3 linked regions of the Mucilaginibacter gracilis genome follow. The main gene of each other region encodes a partner of the protein of the gene in region 2 in a complex. Links are inferred from orthologs where the notes say so. Each region holds a gene or a part of one and is shown on either strand. Other genes may lie near its edges. The genes, in order: rplL, BDD43_RS15960 and rplA.

Region 1 (2,704 bases), 910 kb from region 2 along the record:
TGCGGTACCTGCCCACATCGCCCAAATCATACCTCTTATCGGAGAAGAACAAACGATCAATGATACCACGAGCTGTTTCTTCATCAGGTGGTTCGGCGTTACGTAATTGACGGTAGATGTGCTCAACCGCTTCTTTCTCTGAGTTTGAAGTATCCTTTTGTAAGGTGTTATATATAATAGTATAATCACCGCTGGTTGAAGCATCTTCCTTGTTGAGGATGATAGTTTTCACACCTGCATCGATAATCATATCAATATGGTCGTCTTCTAAAACGGTTTCGCGCTCAAGGATGATCTCGTTACGGTCGATAGAAACTACCTCGCCGGTATCTTCATCAACAAAATCTTCCACCCATTTTTTGAGCACCCTTGCAGCAAGCTTACGGCCAATAAATTTCTTTAAGCCAGATTTGCTTACTTTTACTTCGTCGGCAAGTTCAAATAATTCTAAAATGTCTTTATCTGAATCGTAACCAATTGCACGTAGCAAGGTAGTAACCGGGAACTTTTTCTTACGGTCGATGTAAGCATACATTACGTTATTCACGTCTGTAGCAAACTCAATCCATGAGCCTTTAAAAGGAATAACGCGGGCAGAGTATAGCTTGGTACCGTTAGTGTGGCGGCTTTGTCCAAAAAATACACCCGGCGAACGGTGAAGCTGTGATACAATAACACGTTCGGCGCCGTTAATTACAAATGTTCCTTTAGGTGTCATATAAGGGATAGTTCCCAAATACACATCCTGAACAATTGTTTCAAAATCTTCGTGCTCCTCGTCGTTACACGACAGGCGAAGTTTTGCTTTTAAAGGTACGCTATGTGTTAAACCACGCTCAATACACTCCTGGATATCGTATCGTGGCGGATCAATAAAGTAATCAAGAAACTCCAAAACAAAGATGTTTCTTGAATCTGATATAGGAAAGTTTTCGGCAAACACCTTAAATAAACCTTCTTTATGACGGTTATCTGAAGTAGTTTGTAATTGAAAAAATTCCTGGAAAGACTGTAACTGTACATCCAAAAAGTCGGGATACTCCAAAACTTTCCTGCTGGTTGCAAAGTTTACTCTTTGATTAATTTTGTTTGCCAAGGGATTATAATTTTAGTTTATTAATAAACTGTGGTATAGATTTGAGTATTTAGATTTGAGGTCTGAGACTACAAGAGTTGGATTTTTTTGCTTTGAAGGCAACAAAATTTCACATCTCACATCTATTATCTCATATCTATAAGGCAATATAAACGACAATAGACCCCGACCAAATATTGGTCGGAGTCGTATGTTATTGGGCGTTATGGGTTAAATTACTTAACCTCAACAACAGCTCCTGCTTCTTCTAATTGTTTTTTCAAGCTTTCAGCTTCTTCTTTAGTTACACCAGTTTTAACTTCTTTAGGTGCACCATCAACTAAGTCTTTAGCTTCTTTCAAACCTAAGCCAGTTAAGTCTTTCACTAACTTAACAACTGCTAACTTAGCGCCACCAGCTTCTTTCAATATTACATCAAATGCTGTTTGTACTGCTGCTTCAGCCGGAGCTTCTGCTGCTGCTGCCGGGCCGGCTACTACTGCTGCCGCTGCTGGCTCAATGCCGTACTCGTCTTTCAAGATCTGAGCTAATTCGTTAACTTCTTTTACTGTTAAGTTTACCAATTGTTCAGCAAACGCTTTTAAATCTGCCATTACTATAAATTTTTAATGTTAAATACTTTGTTTTTTAATTCGAACTTAAGGTGTTCGATTTAACCTCTTTCTTGTAATGTTTTAACTAAACCGGCTATTGTGTTACCGCCCGATTTAAGAGCAGAAATAACATTTTTAGCAGGCGATTGCAATAATCCGATGATTTCGCCAACCAATTGCTCTTTCGATTTAAGGTTAACTAAAGCATCTAACTGGTTATCACCAATAAATATAGCAGTATCAATGTAAGCTGCTTTCAATACTGGCTTGTCACCTTTTTTTCTCAATTGTTTAATCAGTTTTGCCGGAGCAGTGCCTGATTTAGAGAACATGATAGATGATGAACCTTTTAATACGTCGTAGATTTCGGTAAAATCACCTTCAACAGCTTCCATAGCTTTTTTGATCAGTGAGTTTTTTGTTACCTGCATCTTAATGTCGCTTTCGAAACATTGACGACGGATAGCGTTAATTTTTGCAACAGTTAAATCAGAAGTGTCGGTAATATAAAAATTACCATACTCTTTCATTTGTTCAGCAAGGGCAAGAACAAGATCGTGTTTTTCTTCTTTATTCATGATTTAGATCCCCGCTACTGTTTTAGTTTCAACTTGTATTCCGGGAGACATGGTTGAAGAGATATGAATACTCTTGAAATATGTTCCTTTGGCTGCTGATGGTTTTAGTTTTGAAATGATTTGGAGAATTTCCAAAGCATTCTCATAAATTTTATCAGCAGGGAATGATACTTTTCCTATTGAGGTATGGATAATACCGGTTTTATCAACCTTGAAGTCAATTTTACCTGCTTTTACCTCAGTTACAGCTTTACCCACATCCTGGGTTACTGTACCTGATTTAGGGTTAGGCATTAAGTTACGCGGGCCTAATATACGACCCAAACGACCAACTTTAGCCATAACACTTGGCATAGTGATGATAATATCAACATCAGTCCATCCACCTTCAATCTTGGCGATATAATCATCCAAGCCTACAAAATCAGCACCTGCAT
Region 2 (8,330 bases):
TATAAAACAGCTGCAATTACAGCGTTCCAAAAAAAAATTAAGCCAGGCAGCGCTCGAAACCCTGGCAATTATTGCCTACCAACAACCGGTAACCAAACTGGAAATTGAACAAATACGTGGTGTTAACTGCGATTATTCAATCCAAAAGCTGTTAGAAAAGGAGCTTATCGCCATAGCCGGCAAGGCCGAAAGTGTTGGTAAGCCTATAATTTATGCCACCAGCCCTTTCTTTATGGATTATTTTGGAATTAATAATTTAAACGAATTACCTCAATTAAAAGAACTTACGCCTGATAATTCGGCAGTTGGAGAGCAGTCGGAATAATTTTCAAAGTTTTTTTCATTAAAAATCATTTTCTTTATTTTTGATTTGATGAAGGCTTAAAAGCACCGTCAAAAAAAATTCAAAAAAAGCCTTTACATATTCTATTTCTTAGTAAATTTAAATTACGATAACCAAATTACAACCGCTAATCTATTTTCAATGGAAACCCCCAAGAAACCGGCAAAAAAGACAAGTGCAAAAGCAGCCCCAATAAAAGGAAGTGAAAAAGCCCCGGCCCCTAAACCTAAAAGCAAGTTTATAGATGATGATGACGATGATGAGTTTGATACTCCTATTGAAGAATTAGGTGCTTACGAGAAGTTTGACGACTTGGATGAAGAAGACGATTATTAATTAATCTCCCATAAAATATTGATTAAAACAAGGCATTCGGCGCTGCGCCGGGTGCTTTTTTTATGCCGTATTTTGCTGCTTGTGGCTGCAATACGCATTAATGTACTTTAATAATTTACAGCAATGCGTAGCTATTAGCCTATCCATTTGCGCCATATGGCAAACTATAATTATCTTTAAAGCATGACGATAACCGAAGTTATTACCAGGGCAGATAAAAAAGCCTTTTTAGATGCTGCCCGCATTATTTACAAAAACGATACCGTTTGGATATGCCCCCTTGATATTGATATTGAGGCAGTTTTTGACCCCGAAAAAAATAATTTTCATACCCATGGCAAAGCCACGCGCTGGGTTTTACGCCATGATAATGGCCAAATTATAGGCCGCATAGCTGCCTTTATCAACAACGAAAAAGCATACAATTATGAGCAACCCACCGGTGGCTGTGGCTTTTTTGAGTGTATTGACGATAAACAGGCGGCATTTAAATTATTTGACACGGCTAAAGCCTGGCTACAACAAAACGGCATGCAAGCTATGGACGGGCCCATTAATTTTGGTGAGAACGATAAATTTTGGGGCCTGCTGGTTGAAGGTTTTACCGTACCATCGTACGGAATGAACTATAACCCGCTTTATTACAAAGGCTTTTTTGAGGATTATGGCTTTAAAACGTTATACGAGCAAATAACCAATCACCTAACGGTTTACAAGCCTTTTCCCGAACGTTTTACTAAAATTGCTGAGTGGGTAGCCAAAAAGCCTGGCTACGAATTTAAGCACCTGGAAACATCAAAAATAGACCAATATGCCGACGACTTTTTGGAAATTTATAATGATGCCTGGAAAAACTTTGAAAACTTTGTACCCATTAACAAGGTAACCATTATGGAAAGCTTTAAACAAATGAAGGCCATTATGGACGAAAGCCTGATATGGTTTGCCTATGTAAACGGCGAACCTGCATCCTTTACCTTGATATTGCCTGACGCCAACCAGATGATAAAAACACTAAACGGCAAGCTAAATCTTATTGGTAAACTTAAATTTTTGTATCACCGTTGGAAAGGGGTATCGCGTATGCGTGCAATTGTGATGGGAACGAAGGAGAAGTTTCAAAAGCACGGTTTGGAATCGGCAATGTTTATTAAGTTGAAGGAATATGTGTACCCGCTAAACCAATATTTTGAATTAGAACTATCGTGGGTGGGTGATTTTAACGACAAAATGATAGCCCTGCACGAAGCTACAGGAGCAACGTTTGGTAAAAGGCACCTCACCATGCGGTGTATATTCTAAACAAAAACCAACTAAAAACCCGGCTTAAAACCGGGTTTTTTCTATATTATTATGCGGTTACTTTATTTAAGCGCAATTCTTCGTAAAGCTCAATAACCTTTTTTTGCAGGTCAATCACTTCAGTATCGCGATCGCTTAGTTTTTTGCTCACGCTATCAAGTTCATTAGTATACTTTTGCTCTTGATCGGTATCGTTAAAGGTGAGTAATTGAACAACGGTCATATCAAACAAAATTGATATTTGTTCAAGCCTTGATAAGTTAATATCAGTTATGCCAGTTTCAATTTTAGAAAAAGCGGGGATGGAAATATCGAGGCGCTTAGCAACGTCTTCCTGGCTCCAACCTCTTTGATGCCGTAATAGTCTGATTTTTTTCCCGAGGGTCTTCATGCAATAATTAATTAAGGATAAGGTTTGTAATAGAATTATATAAAGTTACGATAATTTTTTAATTAACATTTCAAATTTGCGCGGCTTTTTTTAATAATTTTTGAGTTAAAACGTTTAAATTCAAGCCTCCAAAATTACCCGAACTCATCAAGAGCAGGTTTGTATTATGCAGATCTACATTTTCCAAAAAGGTTAATAAATTATCCGTTTTGTTAAAAACTAACATATCATTTTTCGCGAAAGCTTGTTTTAATATCTCTACCGGATAAGGCTCAATATTTTTTTGCTTAAAGGTATGCTCGTCAATAAACACAATAGCTTCGTCGGCCATATCCATTGTGCCGGCATATTCGCTTAAAAAATTTTTATTAAGGCTGCTAAACGTATGCAATTCAATAAGCGCAATCAATTTCCTATTCGGAAATTGCGTTTTTACAGCGTTTATAGTAGCCGTAAGCTTTGATGGCGAATGGGCAAAATCCTTATAAATATTGCCGGTTTCGGTTTTAGCAAGTACCTCTAAACGGCGGGCAGCACCTGTAAAAGTGGTTATATAACTATAAAAATCGGCTTCAATAATACCCAATTCAAGGCATATTAACTTGGCGGCTTCTATATTGAGCAGATTGTGTTGGCCAAACACCTGTAAGGCATATTTATTACCGCTGTAAATAATTTGGGTTATGCCGTTATCAATCTCAAATTGAGGCAAGTGATAAGGCACCTTTTTAATTTCCGATTTGTTTTCGGTTACTACAGCTTTAAGTACGTGGTCGGTTTCGCTATAAATCACCGTTCCACCAGGCTGTATGGTATCTAAAAATAAGCTAAACTGCTCGGTGTAATTTTCAAAAGTGGGGAATACATTAATATGGTCCCAGGCTATGCCGCTTAAAACCGCAATGTTGGCTTTATATAAATGAAATTTGGGTCGGCGGTCTATTGGCGATGCCAGATACTCATCCCCTTCTATCACTATCACCGGAGCGTCGTTGGTTAACCTAACCATTGTATCAAAACCGGCCAACTGCGCACCTACCAGATAATCAAAATCCCTTTTTGCGCACTTTAAAGCATGCAATATCATGCTGGTAATGGTTGTTTTACCATGACTGCCACCCACAACCACCCGTATTTTGTTTTTTGATTGCTCGTAAATATACTCCGGATACGAATATATTTTAAGCCCCAGGTGTTGCGCTTTTAATAACTCGGGGTTATCAACACGGGCATGCATACCTAAAATAATAGCATCAATATCGGCGGTTACCTTTTCGGGATACCAACCTTGTGCTGCAGGCAATATACCCTGCCCGGCCAGGCGCGATACCGAAGGCTCAAAAAGTACATCGTCTGAACCGCTTACTATAAAGCCTTTTTTATGTAATGCAATAGCCAGATTATGCATTGCACTACCACCAATGGCTATAAAATGTACTATCATGTAAATTTATTATCTTTAAAGAAAGTTATATATTACAAATAAACAAAATTACTTATTTAATTAAACAATTGTTTTACTGCAATACAGGTTTAAAATTGAAAAATGTTAGTATTTATTGCACTTGTTGAAAACTCAATTGCTAAACTTTACGGCTACCCAGCTTTTATCTTCTTTATGAGATAGGTATTTCAATCCGTACTTAGCCGCTTCTGCGGTAATAATGTCCATATCAGGGCTTTCGTAAAAACCGCTGAAAAAAATATGACCGCCGGGTTTTAACACCTGTACATACCTATCCATTTGCTCAATCAAAATATTGCGATTAATATTGGCCAAAATAATGTCGTACTCATAATCGGGAATGGCATCTTTTGAGCCGCAAATGGCAATAATATTGCCAATGTGGTTTAGTGGTGCATTTTCGAGGGTGCTTTCGTAACAAATCTCGTCGTAATCAATAGCGGTTACACTTGTTGCACCCATTTTTGAGGCCAGTATTGCCAATATGCCTGTTCCGCAACCCATATCCAAAACGGTTTTATCTTTAAAATCGGTTTCAAGCATCCATTCCATCATCATAGATGTAGTTTGGTGGTGCCCGGTACCAAAAGCCATTTTAGGGTCAATAACTATCTCATAGGCAAAACTGGGTTTAGGCTGGTGGAAGGTAGCCCTAACGTAAACTTTATCCTTAATTTCGATAGGCTCAAAGTTACTTTCCCAAACCTCGTTCCAGTTTTTTTGCGGGATAAGCGTTACCTCATAGCTAAAAGTAAACAGATTGTGGTAGGGTTTTAAAGCCTCATCTAAAGCCTTTTTATTAAACCCTTCAGCCGGAATATATGCTTTAAAACCGAAATCCATATCCTCAAAAGTATCAAAACCAAACTCGGCAAGTTCGTTAATGAGCAGGTCTTGCTGGTAATCGTCGGTAATAATGGTGGTGAAGAGGAGTTCGTAGTAATTCATGGGGAAGTATCAAGTAGTAAGTATGTGTCGGAGAATTATATGCAAGGAGCAAGTATACATATACCAAAAAAAAATCTTGATACATGATACTTGCTCCTTGATACTAATTATTAAACACCTTTAATATATCAACAAAATCTCTTGCTTTTAATGATGCACCACCTATCAACCCGCCATCAATATCTGCTTTAGCAAAAAGTTCGGGGGCATTTTTGGGGTTACAGCTTCCGCCGTAAAGTATGGTAATTTCGTCGGCAACAGCCTGGCTGTATTTTGTGGCAATTTCCTTGCGGATAAACTCATGTATCTCTTGTGCCTGTTCTGCGCTTGCGGTTACGCCTGTACCAATTGCCCAAACGGGTTCGTAAGCTATTACCAACTTGGCAAAAGCGTCAGCCTCTAAATGGAAAACGCCTTCAACCAATTGCGCCTTAATTACGTCAAAGTGGGTATTGGCTTCGCGTTCTTGCAATGTTTCGCCAATGCAAAAAATGGGGATCAGGCTGTTTTTTAAAACTGTATCTGTTTTTTTAGCCAACAACTCGTTGGTTTCACCAAAATACTGGCGGCGCTCCGAGTGGCCTAATATTACATATTCGGCACCTACCGATTTTATCATTTTGGCAGATATTTCGCCGGTATAAGCTCCGACCTCGGCCTGGTGCGCATTTTGAGCGCCTATTGATACCTTATCGCTTGCTGTAGCGGCCTGGGCCAGACTATGCAAATGTATAAACGGACTGCATACCACAGCTTGTTGTGCCCCGGTTATCTCGCTTTTTACAAGATCAATCATTTCGCTAAACAGGGTTAAACCTTCGTTATAATCCATGTTCATTTTCCAGTTACCGGCTACTATTTTCTTTCTCATTTTAAAAATTGCTTCTATATGATTTGGTTAATTCAAATACTGTTTGTAAAATATCCTGTTCAATTTGGTTAAACTCACGATGCTCCCTGCGCTCAAACACTTTTTGGTTGGTTTCGAAAGCTTTTTTTGCCGAATAAACCTCAAAGCCATCGGCACCACCCCAGCTAAAATCGGGAATAAAATTTGGTGGATAACCGGCTCCAAAAACATTGGCATTTACACCAACAACTGTTCCGGTATTAAACATGGTATTGATACCGCATTTGGAATGATCGCCCATAATGAGGCCGCAAAACAGCAAGCCTGTTTTACGGTAGTGTTGAGTAGTATAGTCCCAAAGTTTAACTTCCGAATAATTATTTTTAAGGTTAGAGTTATTGGTATCGGCACCCAAATTACACCATTCGCCTACTACCGAATTACCTAAATATCCCTCGTGCCCCTTTGCCGAATACCCCCAAAGCACAGCATTATTTACCTCGCCGCCAACCCGGCAATACGGGCCAACAGTAGTACCGCCATAAATTTTAGTGCCCATTTTAACCTGCGAGTTATTACAAAGCGCAAATGCTCCACGAATATTGGTACCTTCCCAAACTTGGGTAGTTTTGGCTAAATAAATGGGCCCGCTTTTAGAGTTAAAGGTTGAGCATTCGGCTTCGGCACCTTCTTCGGCAAAAAAATCATCACCAATAAAGGTATTGGTGGAGCTTAATTGCGCACTGGTACGGCCGTTTGTTATCAGCTTAAAATCGTTAGCTATTTCGGTGGCATTGTTTTTAAAAATATCTTCGGGGTACTTAATGCTTACAAAATTACCGGTATAGTTTACAGGTGCGTAAATGGCCTGGTTTAAGGAGTTGAAAGCCCAGGCGTCGCCTTCGGTTAGCTTTACGGCTATAAATAAATCATCTTTTATTAAAGCCTCGCCTATACCCAAATTATAAATAGCTTCCAGCAAGCCTTCGTCAGGGCAAACCGAGCCATTAATAAAGATATTATCTTCGGATATTTTGAGTGGGAATTTGGCCTGTAAGTAACCTCGTGTTAAAAACGAATAGCTCTGTTTTAGGCAGGTTGCCCACTTTTGAGCTATGGTTACTATACCAATACGCAAATCGGCAACGGGCCGGGTAAAGGTTAGTGGTTGTAGGGTGTGTTGCGCGTTATCGTCAAAGAGGATGATTGCCATTGCGCAAAAATAAAAAAAGTCCCGGCTGGAAAGCCGAGACTTTAAAATATTTATTTAAATACCGATTATCTTTTGTAACGAGTTTTGAATTTATCAATACGGCCGGCAGTATCAATCAACTTCATCTTACCTGTAAAGAACGGGTGCGATGTGTGAGATATTTCTAATTTTACTAAAGGGTACTCATTACCGTCTTCCCATTTAATGGATTCTTTAGTATCAATGCATGATTTTGTTAAAAAAGCATAGTCGTTAGACAAGTCTTTAAAAACAACAAATCTATAGCTGGATGGGTGCAAATCTTTTTTCATTTTGTTATATTCCTTTTCAAAAGAGGCGCAAATATACTTTTTTAAATTAAACTGTGAAAATTAAAAAGTAAAAATTATCAACACTCTTACAAATATGTATGGCTATATATGCTATTGCCTTTTAAACGTATACGGCAGGTTATTAAACTCCCCGCTTGATATTACTGTTGACGTTAGCGACACAATGTTGCCATTACTATCGTAATTATACTTGGTTTCGTTAAATACAAAAGTACCGGTAACTAATTTTTTTGATACATCAATTGATGATATATTAATACTGCCTGCCTTTAACGTGCCTACCGGCGTGTACACATTATTCACCAATTTATTATAAGCCAAGGTAACGTTTGATGTAGCTGTTGTATCGGCAATATAATTTTGCGCAGTAAATGTACTATCCAAAGCCGATGCCGGTTGTTTTATCGTCATTAATATCTGGTCTTTTGTGCTGTCGGCCTCAAAGCTAAAAGTTTTGGTTTTTGCAGTGGCATTGTATGTTAATGTAACCTTGGTTGAGGTTGGTGTCCAAACGGAACTGTTGACATACGCCTGGAAAAGCACTGCGGTAGTGGTACTGTCGGTCGAGTCGCCAGACTTTTTACAAAACTGTAGTAAAGCGGTTAACAACAGTAAACAAATTATGGAACATTTTTTCATTCGGATGGAGTTAGTAATTTACGCTACAAAAATACGTTACAAAATGAAATTACAATGAAGATGAAGCGATTTATGACACATTAGTACGTTTTTTAACAAGCTTTAACATTTTAGGCCTTAATTTAAGGCCGGTAAGCACATTTTTAATAGCCATATTAATGAGGAGGCGTAGGTTAGCTCATTAAAAAATTCTCTCCTGGCAAAGTTCTATCAATACGCCATTAACGTCTTTAGGATGCACAAAACAAACCAGTTTATTATCGGCACCGTTTTTCGGTTCGTTATTCAGCAGTGTAAAGCCTTCGGTTTTAAGGCGCTGCATTTCGGCGTAAATATCAGTTACGGCAAAAGCAATATGGTGTATCCCCTCCCCTTTTTTTTTAATAAATTTAGCAATAACGCTATCAGGATGTGTGCCTTGCAGCAGTTCAATTTTATTGGGTCCGGCCTGCAAAAAAGCAGTACTTACCTGTTCGTTATCAACGGTTTCGGTTTTATAAACTACAGTATT
Region 3 (5,244 bases), 910 kb from region 2 along the record:
TAAACTGTGGTATAGATTTGAGTATTTAGATTTGAGGTCTGAGACTACAAGAGTTGGATTTTTTTGCTTTGAAGGCAACAAAATTTCACATCTCACATCTATTATCTCATATCTATAAGGCAATATAAACGACAATAGACCCCGACCAAATATTGGTCGGAGTCGTATGTTATTGGGCGTTATGGGTTAAATTACTTAACCTCAACAACAGCTCCTGCTTCTTCTAATTGTTTTTTCAAGCTTTCAGCTTCTTCTTTAGTTACACCAGTTTTAACTTCTTTAGGTGCACCATCAACTAAGTCTTTAGCTTCTTTCAAACCTAAGCCAGTTAAGTCTTTCACTAACTTAACAACTGCTAACTTAGCGCCACCAGCTTCTTTCAATATTACATCAAATGCTGTTTGTACTGCTGCTTCAGCCGGAGCTTCTGCTGCTGCTGCCGGGCCGGCTACTACTGCTGCCGCTGCTGGCTCAATGCCGTACTCGTCTTTCAAGATCTGAGCTAATTCGTTAACTTCTTTTACTGTTAAGTTTACCAATTGTTCAGCAAACGCTTTTAAATCTGCCATTACTATAAATTTTTAATGTTAAATACTTTGTTTTTTAATTCGAACTTAAGGTGTTCGATTTAACCTCTTTCTTGTAATGTTTTAACTAAACCGGCTATTGTGTTACCGCCCGATTTAAGAGCAGAAATAACATTTTTAGCAGGCGATTGCAATAATCCGATGATTTCGCCAACCAATTGCTCTTTCGATTTAAGGTTAACTAAAGCATCTAACTGGTTATCACCAATAAATATAGCAGTATCAATGTAAGCTGCTTTCAATACTGGCTTGTCACCTTTTTTTCTCAATTGTTTAATCAGTTTTGCCGGAGCAGTGCCTGATTTAGAGAACATGATAGATGATGAACCTTTTAATACGTCGTAGATTTCGGTAAAATCACCTTCAACAGCTTCCATAGCTTTTTTGATCAGTGAGTTTTTTGTTACCTGCATCTTAATGTCGCTTTCGAAACATTGACGACGGATAGCGTTAATTTTTGCAACAGTTAAATCAGAAGTGTCGGTAATATAAAAATTACCATACTCTTTCATTTGTTCAGCAAGGGCAAGAACAAGATCGTGTTTTTCTTCTTTATTCATGATTTAGATCCCCGCTACTGTTTTAGTTTCAACTTGTATTCCGGGAGACATGGTTGAAGAGATATGAATACTCTTGAAATATGTTCCTTTGGCTGCTGATGGTTTTAGTTTTGAAATGATTTGGAGAATTTCCAAAGCATTCTCATAAATTTTATCAGCAGGGAATGATACTTTTCCTATTGAGGTATGGATAATACCGGTTTTATCAACCTTGAAGTCAATTTTACCTGCTTTTACCTCAGTTACAGCTTTACCCACATCCTGGGTTACTGTACCTGATTTAGGGTTAGGCATTAAGTTACGCGGGCCTAATATACGACCCAAACGACCAACTTTAGCCATAACACTTGGCATAGTGATGATAATATCAACATCAGTCCATCCACCTTCAATCTTGGCGATATAATCATCCAAGCCTACAAAATCAGCACCTGCATCTTTAGCTTCTTGTTCCTTTTCAGGAGTACAAAGCACCAATACACGTACAGTTTTGCCGGTTCCGTGAGGTAAGGTTGCAATACCACGCACCATTTGATTGGCTTTACGCGGATCAACACCTAAACGAACATCTATATCAACCGAAGCATCAAATTTAGCGATAGTAATATCTTTCACTAATGAAGATGCATCCTGTAAAGAATACGCTTTATTAACCTCAACTTTGGATAGTGCCGTTTTTTGATTTTTTGTTAATCTTGCCACTGTCTTTTAAACTGATTAGTTATTTAATGTTTCAATTTCGTTTTTCGAATTTTTGATTTCGGTGTTTAATTCCGAGAGTAAAAATCCGACTTCGGAAATCATTTAATTCCAGGGCGCTGTACCAGAAACGGTAATTCCCATACTGCGAGCTGTGCCTGCCACCATTTTCATGGCCGATTCAACTGTGAATGCATTTAAGTCGGTCATTTTATCTTTGGCGATAGTTTCAACCTGGTCCCAGCTTACGCTTGATACCTTTTTACGGTTGGGTTCTGCCGATCCGCTCTTTAAACCGGTAGCTTCCAATAACTGGATAGCAACTGGTGGAGTTTTGATGATAAAATCAAACGATTTATCTACATAAACTGTGATTACTACTGGCAACACTTTACCTGGCTTGTCTTGCGTACGGGCATTAAACTGCTTGCAAAACTCCATAATGTTCACACCTTTAGCACCCAATGCTGGGCCTATTGGAGGAGATGGGTTTGCAGCGCCGCCTTTTACCTGTAGCTTAACCATTGCACCGACTTCTTTTGCCATTTTAATTTAATTATTGTTACTTAATGTTAATAAGTGGAAGCTATGTAACATTTTCTTAGATTTGAGTATTGAGATATGAGATTTTAAACCTCTTTTTCTCTTTACTTTCTTCCAATTATCGTGATCAGATTTTTAATGCCGATAGGGTATCTCAAAATCCTATCTAACATGTTACATCTAAAATTATTCTTTTTCAACCTGCATGTAATTCAATTCGAGCGGCGTACGGCGGCCAAATATCTTTACCATTACTTTCAGTTTCTTTTTCTCTTCGTTAACTTCTTCAATAACGCCGCTAAAGCCATTAAACGGCCCATCCATTACCTTAACGTTTTCGCCAATGTAATATGGTACGTTCATTGTTTCGCCTTGCTCGCTCATTTCGTCAACCTTACCTAAAATACGGTTAACTTCGGCCTGGCGCAAAGGAATAGCGTTACCTTGTTTATCGCCTAAAAAGCCAATAACGCTGTTTATATTTTTTATAATGTGCTCCAACTCACCGTCGAGCGCGGCTTCCATCAGTACGTAGCCCGGAAAAAAGTTACGCTCTTTTGCTATTTTCTTTCCATCGCGCATCTGGTAATATTTTTCCATTGGTATTAATACCTGCGGAACCAGATGTGATATACCTAAACGATTAATTTCGGCATCTATGTATTGCTTAACCTTTTTTTCTTTACCACTTATGGCTCTCACCACGTACCATTTCAACTGATCGCTCATCGTTATTAAAATATTACGCTAATGATTTATAGAAGTATTGCAGTAAACGGCCAAATGATTGATCCATAAGCAATACTATTAAAGCTATGATAATAGCAGCTATCAATACTAAAATTGCACTATTTTGTAATTCGCTCCACGTAGGCCAGGTTACCTTTTCGGTAAGCTCTTCGTAGGACTCCTTTATATATTCAGTTACTTTAGCCATTTTGTTTACTTCCTCTTCAAGCACGGGAACAAGGATTCGAACCCTGATCAAAGGTTTTGGAGACCTCTATTCTACCGTTGAACTATTCCCGTTTATTATAAGAAAACATAAGCCCGCATTTGATAGCAGACTTATGTTTCTCAATTAACCTTTTTTGAAATATTATTTCAAAATTTCTGTTACCTGACCAGCACCTACTGTTCTGCCACCTTCACGGATAGCGAAACGTAAGCCTTTTTCCATCGCGATAGCATTAATCAACTTTACAGTGATTGTTACGTTATCACCTGGCATAACCATTTCTACACCTTCGGCTAATGAAATTTCACCAGTTACGTCTGTTGTGCGGAAATAGAATTGCGGACGGTATTTGTTAAAGAATGGCGTGTGACGGCCACCTTCTGCTTTTGACAATACGTAAACCTCAGCCTTGAAATCTGTGTGAGGAGTTACTGAACCTGGTTTGCAAATAACCATACCACGACGGATGGCTTCTTTTTCAATACCACGTAATAATAAACCAACGTTATCACCAGCTTCACCACGGTCAAGGATTTTGCGGAACATCTCAACACCAGTTACGGTTGATTTTAAGTTCTCAGCACCCATACCTAAGATATCAACCTGATCACCTGAGTTAATAATACCACGCTCGATACGACCGGTTGCAACAGTACCACGACCAGTGATCGAGAATACGTCTTCAACAGGCATCAAGAAAGGAAGCTCAGTTAAACGTGGAGGAATTGGAATGTAGTTATCAACAGCGTTCATCAAATCCATGATCTTCTCAACCCATTTATCATCGCCGTTAAGACCACCTAATGCTGAACCCTGGATAACCGGGATATCATCACCTGGATATTCGTAGAATGATAATAATTCACGAATTTCCATTTCAACTAATTCTAATAATTCCGGATCATCAACCATGTCAACCTTGTTCATGAAAACAACAAGTGCAGGTACACCTACCTGACGTGCTAACAGGATGTGTTCGCGGGTTTGTGGCATCGGACCATCAGTTGCAGCAACTACTATGATAGCACCATCCATTTGAGCAGCACCTGTAACCATGTTTTTCACATAATCCGCGTGACCTGGACAGTCAACGTGAGCATAGTGACGGCTAGCAGTTGAATACTCAACGTGCGCTGTATTGATAGTAATACCACGTTCTTTTTCTTCAGGAGCTGAATCGATAGAATCGAAAGAACGAGCTTCTGAAAAACCTTTGTCAGCTAATACTTTGGTGATAGCTGCGGTAAGGGTTGTTTTACCGTGGTCAACGTGACCGATAGTACCGATGTTTAAGTGCGGCTTACTGCGGTCAAACTTTTCTTTTGCCATGATTTATAAATGTTTGTAGGTTAATTTTTATTTTCTAATTGTTATAATACTAAAATTATAGAGCCAACAATGGGATTTGAACCCATGACCTCTTCCTTACCAAGGAAGTGCTCTACCACTGAGCTACGTCGGCTTTTTTGTTAGTTCATTTGTTCACTTGTTGATTAGTTTATTAGTGCCAAGCACCAATGAACCAGCGAACTAATAAACCAATGAACCAAACTGAGCGGAAGACGAGGTTCGAACTCGCGACCTATAGCTTGGAAGGCTATCGCTCTACCAACTGAGCTACTTCCGCTTTTTTTAATGATTGAATGATTGAGTTTTTGAATGACTGAATGTTTAAAATTCAATTTTTCAATAACTCAATCATTTTCCTTTTTAATTTCCAGATCATTCAATCCATCAATCATTCAGGAACTCAATCCTTAACAAGTGGGGGGAGAAGGATTCGAACCTTCGTAGCCGAAGCAACGGATTTACAGTCCGTCCCATTTGACCGCTCTGGTATCCCCCCAAGTTAATTTTGGATTTGGTATTTTCAATTCGGGATTTGATTTTATTCAAA

The links.
Region 1: BDD43_RS15960 (region 2) and rplL share a complex: the UniProt entries of both Escherichia coli proteins name them as parts of the 50S ribosomal subunit. The link is inferred for Mucilaginibacter gracilis from one-to-one orthologs.
Region 3: BDD43_RS15960 (region 2) and rplA share a complex: the UniProt entries of both Escherichia coli proteins name them as parts of the 50S ribosomal subunit. The link is inferred for Mucilaginibacter gracilis from one-to-one orthologs.

Annotation. Positions count from the first base shown.
Region 1 is NZ_RBKU01000001.1:2,733,106-2,735,809, reverse strand. It holds rplL (50S ribosomal protein L7/L12), read right to left. Parts: upstream 1,690-2,704; coding sequence 1,312-1,689; downstream 1-1,311. Other genes in the region: rplA (50S ribosomal protein L1), read right to left, coding at 2,271-2,704; rplJ (50S ribosomal protein L10), read right to left, coding at 1,749-2,267; rpoB (DNA-directed RNA polymerase subunit beta), read right to left, coding at 1-1,096. UniProt on the Escherichia coli protein: The binding site for several of the GTPase factors involved in protein synthesis (IF-2, EF-Tu, EF-G and RF3). Is thus essential for accurate translation.
Region 2 is NZ_RBKU01000001.1:3,644,312-3,652,641, reverse strand. The notes cover bases 5,537-8,330. They hold BDD43_RS15960 (type B 50S ribosomal protein L31), read right to left. Parts: upstream 7,160-8,330; coding sequence 6,914-7,159; downstream 5,537-6,913. Other genes in these bases: mce (methylmalonyl-CoA epimerase), read right to left, coding at 8,001-8,330; BDD43_RS15955 (hypothetical protein), read right to left, coding at 7,271-7,819; BDD43_RS15965 (putative sugar nucleotidyl transferase), read right to left, coding at 5,658-6,848; tpiA (triose-phosphate isomerase), read right to left, coding at 5,537-5,656. Also shown: SMC-Scp complex subunit ScpB, read left to right, coding at 1-325; BDD43_RS15995 (hypothetical protein), read left to right, coding at 485-679; BDD43_RS15990 (GNAT family N-acetyltransferase), read left to right, coding at 863-1,981; BDD43_RS15985 (helix-turn-helix domain-containing protein), read right to left, coding at 2,031-2,372; BDD43_RS15980 (UDP-N-acetylmuramate--L-alanine ligase), read right to left, coding at 2,443-3,816; prmA (50S ribosomal protein L11 methyltransferase), read right to left, coding at 3,949-4,785; more of tpiA, read right to left, coding at 4,889-5,536.
Region 3 is NZ_RBKU01000001.1:2,729,446-2,734,689, reverse strand. The notes cover bases 1-2,900. They hold rplA (50S ribosomal protein L1), read right to left. Parts: upstream 1,850-2,900; coding sequence 1,151-1,849; downstream 1-1,150. Other genes in these bases: nusG (transcription termination/antitermination protein NusG), read right to left, coding at 2,576-2,900; rplK (50S ribosomal protein L11), read right to left, coding at 1,952-2,392; rplJ (50S ribosomal protein L10), read right to left, coding at 629-1,147; rplL (50S ribosomal protein L7/L12), read right to left, coding at 192-569. Outside these bases: more of nusG, read right to left, coding at 2,901-3,118; preprotein translocase subunit SecE, read right to left, coding at 3,132-3,326; tuf (elongation factor Tu), read right to left, coding at 3,489-4,676. UniProt on the Escherichia coli protein: One of the primary rRNA binding proteins, it binds very close to the 3'-end of the 23S rRNA. Forms part of the L1 stalk. It is often not seen in high-resolution crystal structures, but can be seen in cryo_EM and 3D reconstruction models.